Regions from separate parts of the Saccharomonospora xinjiangensis XJ-54 genome, predicted to be linked through region 1. Evidence: riboswitches for the same ligand, from Rfam matches in the RefSeq annotation. Region 1 holds a riboswitch; the other holds the start of a gene.
What was found. A riboswitch is a leader RNA that binds a small molecule or an ion and turns the genes downstream of it on or off. The one in region 1 is predicted to bind thiamine pyrophosphate.
Positions count from the first base shown of each region.

Region 2: linked by a shared signal. The riboswitch ahead of SACXIDRAFT_RS14795 (thiamine ABC transporter substrate-binding protein) and the one ahead of thiO (glycine oxidase ThiO) in region 1 are both predicted to bind thiamine pyrophosphate.

Region 1 is NZ_JH636049.1:2,874,339-2,879,006, forward strand. Features, by position in the region: gene SACXIDRAFT_RS12860 (SIS domain-containing protein) at 1-19, opposite strand, end outside; gene SACXIDRAFT_RS12865 (GntR family transcriptional regulator) at 188-922, shown strand; gene SACXIDRAFT_RS12870 (hypothetical protein) at 1,090-1,977, shown strand; gene thiE (thiamine phosphate synthase) at 2,051-2,728, opposite strand; TPP riboswitch at 2,775-2,878, shown strand; gene thiO (glycine oxidase ThiO) at 2,874-4,007, shown strand; gene thiS (sulfur carrier protein ThiS) at 3,985-4,185, shown strand; gene SACXIDRAFT_RS12890 (thiazole synthase) at 4,187-4,668, shown strand, end outside.
Region 2 is NZ_JH636049.1:3,259,321-3,263,988, forward strand. Features, by position in the region: gene SACXIDRAFT_RS14775 (phosphotransferase) at 1-1,106, opposite strand, end outside; gene SACXIDRAFT_RS14780 (hypothetical protein) at 1,350-2,054, opposite strand; gene SACXIDRAFT_RS14785 (hypothetical protein) at 2,131-2,385, opposite strand; gene SACXIDRAFT_RS14790 (4a-hydroxytetrahydrobiopterin dehydratase) at 2,474-2,764, opposite strand; TPP riboswitch at 2,796-2,906, shown strand; gene SACXIDRAFT_RS14795 (thiamine ABC transporter substrate-binding protein) at 2,932-4,005, shown strand; gene SACXIDRAFT_RS14800 (ABC transporter permease) at 3,981-4,668, shown strand, end outside.

The DNA of each region.
Region 1 (4,668 bases):
GCGCCACCTCGGCGGCCATGTGCCTGCCAGATGCGGTGTCGTTCAACGTCGTCACCCTGCTTTCACCCGAGCCGGTCACCCAGGTCGCGGCCTGACCGGTCTAGACCAATACTGACCACGTTCAACGTACTATCCGCAGGGTACGTTCCAGGGTGAGGGGGTAGGTGTCTTAGTGAGGGAGTCGGCAATGGTGGAGACGCTTTCCGGCACGCGAACACAGCGGGAGCCGAAGTACTGGGCGCTCAAACAACACCTGCTCGACCTGCTGGAATCCCTGCCTGCCGGATCGGCCATCCCGACGGAGCGGGCACTGGCGACGGAGTTCACCGTCTCCAGGACCACGGTCAGGCAGGCGCTCGCCGATCTGACGGCCGAGGGCCGGTTGCACCGGGTGCAGGGCAAGGGCACGTTCGCCGCGGAACCCAAGCTGGCCCAACGGCTGGAGTTGTCCTCCTACACCGAGGACATCCGCGCGCAGGGCAGGGAACCGTCGTCGCAGGTGCTCGACATCGACGAGGTCCCCGCCGAGGGTGAGCTGCCGAGACTGCTCGGTGTCCGCACCGGCGCCAAGGTGCTGAGGTTGCACAGACTGCGGCTCGCCGACGGCGAACCGATGGCGCTGGAGACCACGCACCTGCCGTCGGCGCGGTTCCGTGGCCTCCGCAAGCACGTCGCGTCGGGCGGCTCGTTGTACGAGGCGTTGCGCGACCGCTACGGCGTGGAACTCGACCGGGCGGAGGAGACCATCGAGACGTCGCTCGCAGGCCCGCAGGAGGCGGAGTTGCTCGGCGCCGACGTCGGCATGCCGGTGCTGCTGCTGGCACGGCAGACGTTCGCCTCGGACGGCAAGCCGGTGGAGTACGTGCGCTCGATCTACCGGGGCGACCGCTACAAGTTCGTCACGACGCTGACCCGTCCGTGACCGTTCCTTCGCGCTGGGTCAGTGGCCTCGGTCCACAATGGATGGTCTTGTCTCGCAGGGAAAGCCTGATGTGACGTAATCGTGCTCACGTCGGGCAACGCCGGGAGCAACTCGGGCGATGGTCACGTTAGAGGGGTTGTCCGGGGAGTGCGAGCGGATCGAGAGGCATGATCGACGACAGGACGAAGGCAGACGACACCGATTCGCGCGAGCCTGGCAAGCCGGGATTGTCACCGGCGCAGGTTGCCGCGGCCGCGCTCGCGGCCGTGACGGCGGCGTTTCTGTGTTCCACCCTCGGGGTTTACGGCACCGTGGTCGGGGCTGGACTGCTCAGTGTCGTGACGACGGTCGGCAGCGAACTGTTCATGAGGTCCCTGGAGCGGACCCGCGCGGCCGCACAGCTTGTGGCGGGGCGGCGCAGGCGCAGGGAGCGGCAGGCCGATCTCGACAAGACCCTGTACCTACCCGCGCCGAGCCGGGAGCAGCTGGACGAGTACGCGGCCATGCACCAGGCCAGGGAGCGGACCAGGGTGCTGGCCTCCTCTGGCGAGGCCGAGAACGCCCGTGAACGCCGCCAGTGGTGGCGCCGCAGGGGACCGGTACTCGCGGCGACGAGTGCGCTGGCGTTCGTCATCGGGATGCTCGTCGTCACCGGCTACGAAGGTGTCACCGGCAAAGCGTTGTCAGGGGACGGTTCGACCACGGTGAGCAGCATCGTTCGCGGCGGAGCAGCCGACGGCGAGCACCGGTCGCCGCAGAACGGCCTGTGGCAGCCGGACGACGGCGGCACCACCTCGACGTCGGTACCGCCCGACGAACGGGAGAGCCAGGGCGAGCAGGGCGGTGAGAACGGCGGGAACGACGAGGACGGCCAGGACGGCAGCGGCACCGGGACCGTTCCGCCAGGGGAGACCGAGCCGGTGGAGCCGACCCAGCCGACGGAGCAGCCGGACGAGAGCACTCCGGTTGACGAGGGACCCGGTGGGTCCGTCGAGCCGTCGCGGGAGCCGTCCAGCGATCCCGCGGGAGGTGAGCAGCCGGGCTCCCAGGAGTGAGGCGGCTGGCGAGAGGACGGCGAGAGGACGGCGAGAGGACGGCGAGAGGACGGCGAGAGGACGGCGAGAGGACTCAGCCCGCGCGGGTGAGACCGTGCCGTAGCTCCCGCGCCGCCTCGGCGGGATCGCCGGCCTCCGTGATGGCGCGGACCACGACGGCTCTTTCGGCTCCCGCCGCCAGCACGTCGTCGAGGCGGGCCAGGTCGATGCCGCCGATGGCGAACCACGGTCGCGTGGTCTCGATGCCGGAGGACACGGCGCGGACGAGGTCGAGTCCCGGCGCGGCCCTTCCCGGCTTGGTGGGGGTCGGCCAGCACGGGCCGACGCAGAAGTAGTCAACGCCTTCCTCTGTGGCAGCCGCGGCGGCCTGCTCCCACGAGTGGGTCGAGCGGCCGATCACCACGTCGTCACCGACGATCCGCCTCGCGACGGCGACCGGAAGGTCGTCCTGGCCGAGGTGCAGGACGTCGGCATCCACGGCCACCGCGACATCGGCGCGGTCGTTGACCGCGAGCAGGGCGCCGTGCCTGGCGCATGCCTCGGCGAGTATCTCAAGCGCCGCGATCTCCTGCGCCGCTTCGAGCGGCTTTCCGCCGGTCTTGTCCCTCAACTGCACGATGTCCACGCCGCCGGCGAGTGCCGCGTCGGCGAACTCGGCGAGGTCGCCCTGACGCGCGCGGGCGTCGGTGCAGAGGTAGAGCCGCGCGTCGTCGAGACGCTTCCTGATGCGATCACCGTCGAGGCCGGGCATGCCGCCACCGTAGTACGGCCGCACGGCACGCGCGGGGTAGGCTGGCAGTCGTCCGCACGGGAGCCCGCGAAGGGCTGAGAGGGAGCAAGCGCTCCGACCGTGGAACCTGATCCGGGTCATGCCGGCGCAGGGAGCGTGATCTTCGATGAGTACAGACGTCGCGGTCGTCGGTGCCGGTGTCATCGGCCTCGCCGTGGCGTGGCGGGCGGTCTCCGCAGGTCACCGCGTCACCGTGTTCGATCCCCTTCCCGCGCGCGGTGGTGCGTCCTGGGTGGCAGGCGGGATGCTCGCGCCCGTCGCCGAGGCGTGGCCGGGCGAGGAGGCCGCGCTCGCGCTCGGTGAGGAGTCGTTACGCCGCTGGCCCGCGTTCGCGCGTGAGTTGCGGGCGCAGGGCTTCGACTGCGGGCTTTCGGCGCAGGGCACGATCGTCGCCGCGTTCGACCGCGCCGATGCCGACCAGCTCGGCGTCCTCGCCGGGTATCTCGACGGCATCGGCAGGAGCGCCACCCTCGTCACGGGTAGGGAACTCCGCCGCACGGAACCCGGCCTCGGCTCTGTGCGGTCGGGGCTGCTCGTGCCGGGCGACGTCTTCGTCGATAACCGCCGCCTTCTGGAGTCGCTGCTGCTCGCCGCGCGAGCGCGTGGTGCGGAGTTCGTTGCCGAGGCCGTGGTGGAACTCGCAGCCGACCGCGTCGCGACGGCGTCGTCCGGAGCGCGGCGGTTCGACGCCGTGGTGCTCTGCGCGGGCGCTCACAGCGGCACGCTTCATCCCGAACTCGCCTCGGCGGTGCGGCCGGTGAAGGGGGAGATCCTGAGGCTGCGTTCGCGCAGGGGCACACTCCCCCCGCCACGGCACACGATCAGGGCCGTGGTCGAGTCCCGCCCCGTGTACCTGGTGCCGAGGGACGACGGGTCGCTGGTGCTCGGCGCGACGCAGTACGAGGCGGGCTTCGACACCGGTGTGCGAGCGCGGGGTGTGCGGGAACTGCTCGAAGGGGCTGAGCGGGTTTTCCCGAGCATCACCGAGTACGAGCTGATCGAGACCACGGCAGGGCTTCGGGCAGGCAGCGACGACAACGTGCCCTACCTCGGCCTGCTGAGCGACGGTGTGTACGCGGCGACGGGGCATCACCGCAACGGCCTCCTGCTGGCGCCGATCACCTCGGACGCGGTGCTGGCGTGGCTGTCGGGCACCCCGGCGCCGCCCGGCACGGAAAAGGCACGACCGGACAGGAACGCGAGTGAGGAGCGCGCTGATGCGGGTGTTTGTCAACGGTGAGAGCAGACAGCTTCCCGACGGCAGCACGGTCGCCGACGTGCTGGCCATCGCCGTCGGGGACGCCAAGGGAGTCGCCGTCGCGGTGGACGGCGAGGTGATCCGCCGAGGGGCATGGGGCGAGGTCGAGGTCGTCGAAGGGGCGGCGGTGGAGATCCTCACCGCCGTGCAGGGAGGGTGACATGAGCGCGGGTACCGAACCTGAGGTGGGCCAGGACGCTCTCGCCGAGGGCCGTACGAGCCACGACCACACCAACGACGCAGGCGACCACCTTGTCATCGACGACCACAAGCTGACCTCACGCTTGATCATCGGAACGGGTGGGGCGAGCAACCTGAGCGTGCTCGAACGTGCGCTCGTCGCGTCGGGGACGGAACTGACGACGGTCGCGTTGCGGCGGGCCGACGCCGAGGGTGGCTCCGGGGTGCTCGACCTGTTGCGGCGCCTCGGAATCGAACTGCTGCCCAACACGGCGGGCTGCCGTAACGCCGCCGAGGCCGTGCTCACCGCACAGTTGGCGCGTGAGGCATTCGGCACCGACCTCGTGAAGCTGGAGGTCCACGCCGACGACCGCACCCTGTTGCCCGATCCGATCGAGACACTGGAGGCCGCCGAACGCCTTGTGGCCGACGGATTCTCCGTGCTGGCCTACACCAACGACGA
Region 2 (4,668 bases), 380 kb from region 1:
CCGGTGGCCAGGCCAAGCAATGTGGACGCCACTCGCGGGCACAGGTCGTCCATGCGGAAACGGTCTCGAACGTGCCACAGGATCTCGCTTCTCCATCGGCGAGCCTGTGGGGTTCCGGTGACCGACAGATGGGCCAGCAGGTTCGCCCAGTCGTCGAGTCGATGCCCAGGGCCCGCCGTGTCGATGTCGAGCAGACCTGTCACCTGGCCGCCGCTTGTCAGGAGTTGATGTTCGTAGAAGTCACCGTGCGTCGGCACGATGGGATGCTCACCGACATCGGCGTCGGCGATCGCGTCGGCGAGAGTGGTGACGCGATGGCCTTCCTCCGGAACTGTCATGGCAAGGACGGCCCCGTAGTGGTGGGCACTCCGCCGGTGATCGGATCGGCGCGGCAGGCCCGTGAGAGCCGCAGGAAGGCGGTCGAGTACGTCCTCCAACATGGCAGGGCCTGGCAGCGGATCGCGCAGGCGCAATGCGGTGCGAGCCGAGGAGCCGGGCAGAGCGGGCATGAGCGCGAGCCCGTCGTCGGTGGTGATCAGCAAGCGAGGCACAGGCAGGCACTGCACAAGCAGATCGTGGCGGTCGCGAAGCCCCGGCAGTTGCGACGGGGTGACGACCTTCGCGAACAGCCGCTGTTCCCCCGTCGTGATCTCCAGCACCGCCCGCCGCGTCGGCCGGTACGACAGCACCCGGACGATCGGCGGATGCTCCCCGGATACGTCGGCCGACGCGAGCAGGCTTCTCAGGCGGTGCGGGTCGAGAAGCCGCGGCAGTGCGGGAAGCGCGGGGTCGTTCGGCCACCGCCACAGGCCCACCGCGATCTGCCTGGCGTCGATATCACCCTCCACCACGGCCGCACCTCGGGGCAGCAGAGAGCCTGTCGCCGCCACAAGTGTCTCCCGCACGACGGTCGCGTCAGGCATGCCCAACTCGACGGCGTATCGGACGAGCGCGGCACCGGAAGGCTGCACGGTCACCGACATGGGCCGCACCGACCGGACCTCGGCAGCCGGGAAAGGGGAGGCACCGAGCACGGCGGCGACGAGCTCCCTCGCGGACGAGCCGAGCAAAAGGTGCAGGTCAGAGGTTCGAGAAGGAGTGGGCACGCGGTCATTCGCCCCAGAGTGCACCAGGCGCGTTGGCCGACGATGAGTTCCGGATGAGAACCCTCTCACCTCGAGGCGATCACCCGAGCGCCCCCAAAGCGATGATCAACAACAGCGTGATCGCGGTGGCGAGCGCCCAGATCCCGGCGCGCTGGTTCGGGGTCAGCGCGGGTGCGTTCCGATGCATGACGGTCCCTTCGACGTACCTCGGCACCCCGATCACCGCGTTGATCACCCGAATCGTTACGGCTTGGCGAAGATCGACTGGCCGACCTGCTTCCCTGTGGCCGCCGAGAGGAGTTTGAAGATCACTTCGTCCTCGGTCAGCTTGTACTTCTCGGCCAATTGGGCGAGCGTCTTGTCGGTGTTCTCGATCATCGGGAGAAGATCGACCCGCCACTGACCCGACTCCCTCGCGAAGGTGCGCGGGGGCAGTTGAGGGCCGTCCTGGCGTGACGGCGACACGGACGCGACCGCGGTGTCGCCCTTGACGGTGATCTCCCCGAGCGAGAAGTCCTCGACGGCCGACTTGTCCACGAGGCCGCCCTTCGCGGCGAAAGTCAGCAGAGCCTTGCCGTCCATGCCCTCAGCCTTCCCTGCCCCCAACTTGTGCCGCAGCATGGCGACGTTCATGCGGTCGGTCATGCCCCGTGCCCCGATCTCCTCGGGACCTCCGGTCGCGGTCAACCCGGCGAGCTCACCGTAGTAGTCGAGCGTTCCCGCGGTGACCAGCGAGGTCACCGACTCGCCGTCCTGCTCGCGCAGTGCGGTGCGATATCGCTCGAACGTGTCACGGATGGCCTGCTCGTCAGCCGCCCTGGACTGCGAGCTACCCGCAGGCGCCGCCTCCCCACTCGGCGTGCCCGAGGAGCCGGAACAACCCGCCAACCCCAGTACGACCGCCACCAACGGCGCCACCACGGTCACCACGCCACGCTGCGAAAACATCGTGCTCCCTCGGTGTGAAAGGCCCACGGTGGGACCTTCCACACCGCGGCTTGCGCCCCAGAGGGTAATCACAACATCACAGCGGGTCATCTTGACGACGTCGGGCCGTGTAGAACAACACGGCGGCGCCAGCCGCGACCATCAGCGCGAAGGCCGTTCCTCCGACGACGAGAGCCTGGACGACCTCGTCGCGCGGAGCGGTCGGCGCGCTCTCGGGAGGTCGCTCCGTATCCGCAGGCTCGGCGATCGCGGGCTGGATCGCCCCCACCAGCAAGACCGCCAACAGAGCCAGCGCCGACGCGAACGGCGCACGCCGGACGATGCGGATCATCGCGCACTCCCCTCGGGTTTCAAGGTGATCGGTTCTCACCAATCCCAACGTTGGGCATCCGCCCGAGAGTTGCCCGAAAAGGCCGGAATCATACGCTCGGGAACACTCTTTCGACCTCCCGTGCAAGAGCGATGTCCTTGTCGGTGACTCCGCCGTGGGAATGGGTGCTCAAGCGGAGAATGACCGTGCGCCAACGGATGTCGATGTCCGGATGATGGTTTGCCGCCTCGGCCAGCTCGGCGACCCGGTTCACCACCTCGATCGCTTCCGGAAAACTCGCCAGCTCGGTCTCGCGCTCGATCGCGTCGCCGACGCGCCGCCACGCGGGCAGCTCGCGCAGGGCCTCGTCGATGCCTTGGTCACTGAGTAGCTCCGTCATGCGCTCATCGTGGTACGGGGACGGGTACGCTGCACGCTGCCACGGGAGTCCGGCGCGCCGGGCTGAGAGGTGGGCACGCGGCCCACGACCGTCCGCACCTGATTCGGATCATGCCGACGCAGGAAGGTGTACGGCAGCTTCCTGCGCGGTCACGGCGAGGAGGCTGAATGGGCCAGAGGTCGGGCCAGTGGTCAACGTCGTTGCGCGCGGCGATCGCGTTGTTCTCGGCCGGGGCGCTGACGGCCGGATGCACGGTCATCGGTGCTGAGGACGAGCCCGAGGAAGGGCCGGTGACGGTCACCCTCGTCACCCACCAGTCGTGGGCCGTCCCGCAAGAGGTGGTCGATGCCTTCGAACAGCGGGCGAACATCCGCGTCGAGATCCGCAAGGAAGGCGATGCGGGGGAGCTGACCAACAAGCTCGTGCTCACCAAGGACAACCCCATCGCCGACGTCGCGTACGGAGTCGATTCGACGTTCGCTTCCCGCGCGCTCACGGAGGGTGTGTTCCAGCCGTACACCTCACCCGAGGCGGACCGGGGCCCGCAGCGTTACGCCCTCGACCCGCAGCAGCGGCTGTCGGCCATCGATGTCGGCGATGTCTGCGTCAACATCGACACGGAGTGGTTCGCCGCCAACGACGTGCCCGAGCCGACGAGTCTCGACGCTCTGACCGAGCCGGAGTACAAGGACCTTGTCGTGGTGCCGAGCCCGGCCACGTCGTCGCCAGGGTTGGCCTTCCTGTTCGCGACCGTGTCGAAATACGGTGAGGACGGCTGGAAGGAGTACTGGGGCGACCTTGCCGACAACGGAGTGAAGGTCGTCAGCGGATGGACCGAGGCATACACCCAGGATTTCTCGGGGTCCTCGGGTGAGGGCGACCGGCCGATCGTGCTGTCGTACGCGTCCTCTCCCGCCGCCGAGATCCGGCCGGACGGCACCACCAGCACCAAGGCACTGCTCGACACCTGCTATCGGCAAGTGGAGTACGCGGGCGTGCTCGAAGGCACGAAACACCCCGACGAGGCGGGAAAGGTGATCGACTTCCTGCTCTCGCACGAGTTCCAGTCCACCGTCGCCGCGAACATGTACGTGTATCCGACCAGGGAGGGCGTCGCGCTCCCCGAGGGGTGGGCGCAGGCTGCGCCGTTGCCGCGTGAGCCCATCTCGCTGCCCGGTGAACAAGTGGAGGCCAACCGGGAGCAGTGGATCGGGGAATGGCGCTCACTGCTGGAGGGCTGAGCCCGCGGTCCGGCGTGCGGCGGGCGTCGGCGATCGGCGCGCTGGCCGCCCTGCCGGTCGCGTTCCTCGGGCTGTTCTTCGCCTGGCCCGTCGTCGCGATCATCCGCCTCGGTTTCACCGAAGGCGGAGTTGCCGAGGCGCTCGCCGACCCTTCGACGTGGCGACTCGCCGGTTTCACGGTCGCGCAGGCACTGGGCGCCACCGTGGTCGCCTTGATCGCCGGGTTCCCGCTGGCTTTCGTCCTCGCGAGAGTGCGGCTCCCCGGGATCACCGTGGTGCGCACGCTCGTGCTGGTGCCCTTCGTCCTGCCCGCTGTCGTGGTCGGGCTGGCGTTCCGCGCGCTGTGGCCGGACGGCGGCGTGCTCAGCATCATGGTCGCCAACGCCTTCTTCAACGTCGCCGTCGTGGCTCGCACCGTCGGTGGCCTCTGGGCTCACCTCGACCGGCGGGTCGAGGACGCGGCCCGATCACTCGGAGCATCCCGGTTCAGGGCGTTCCGCACCGTGACGTTGCCCGCGCTCCTCCCTGCGGTGTCGGCGTCGGCGGCCGTGGTGTTCCTGTTCTGCGCCACGAGCTTCGGTGTGGTGCTGATGTTGGGAGGCAATCGCTACCGCACCTTGGAGACCGAGATCTACCTCCGCACGGTGGATCTGCTCGATCTCC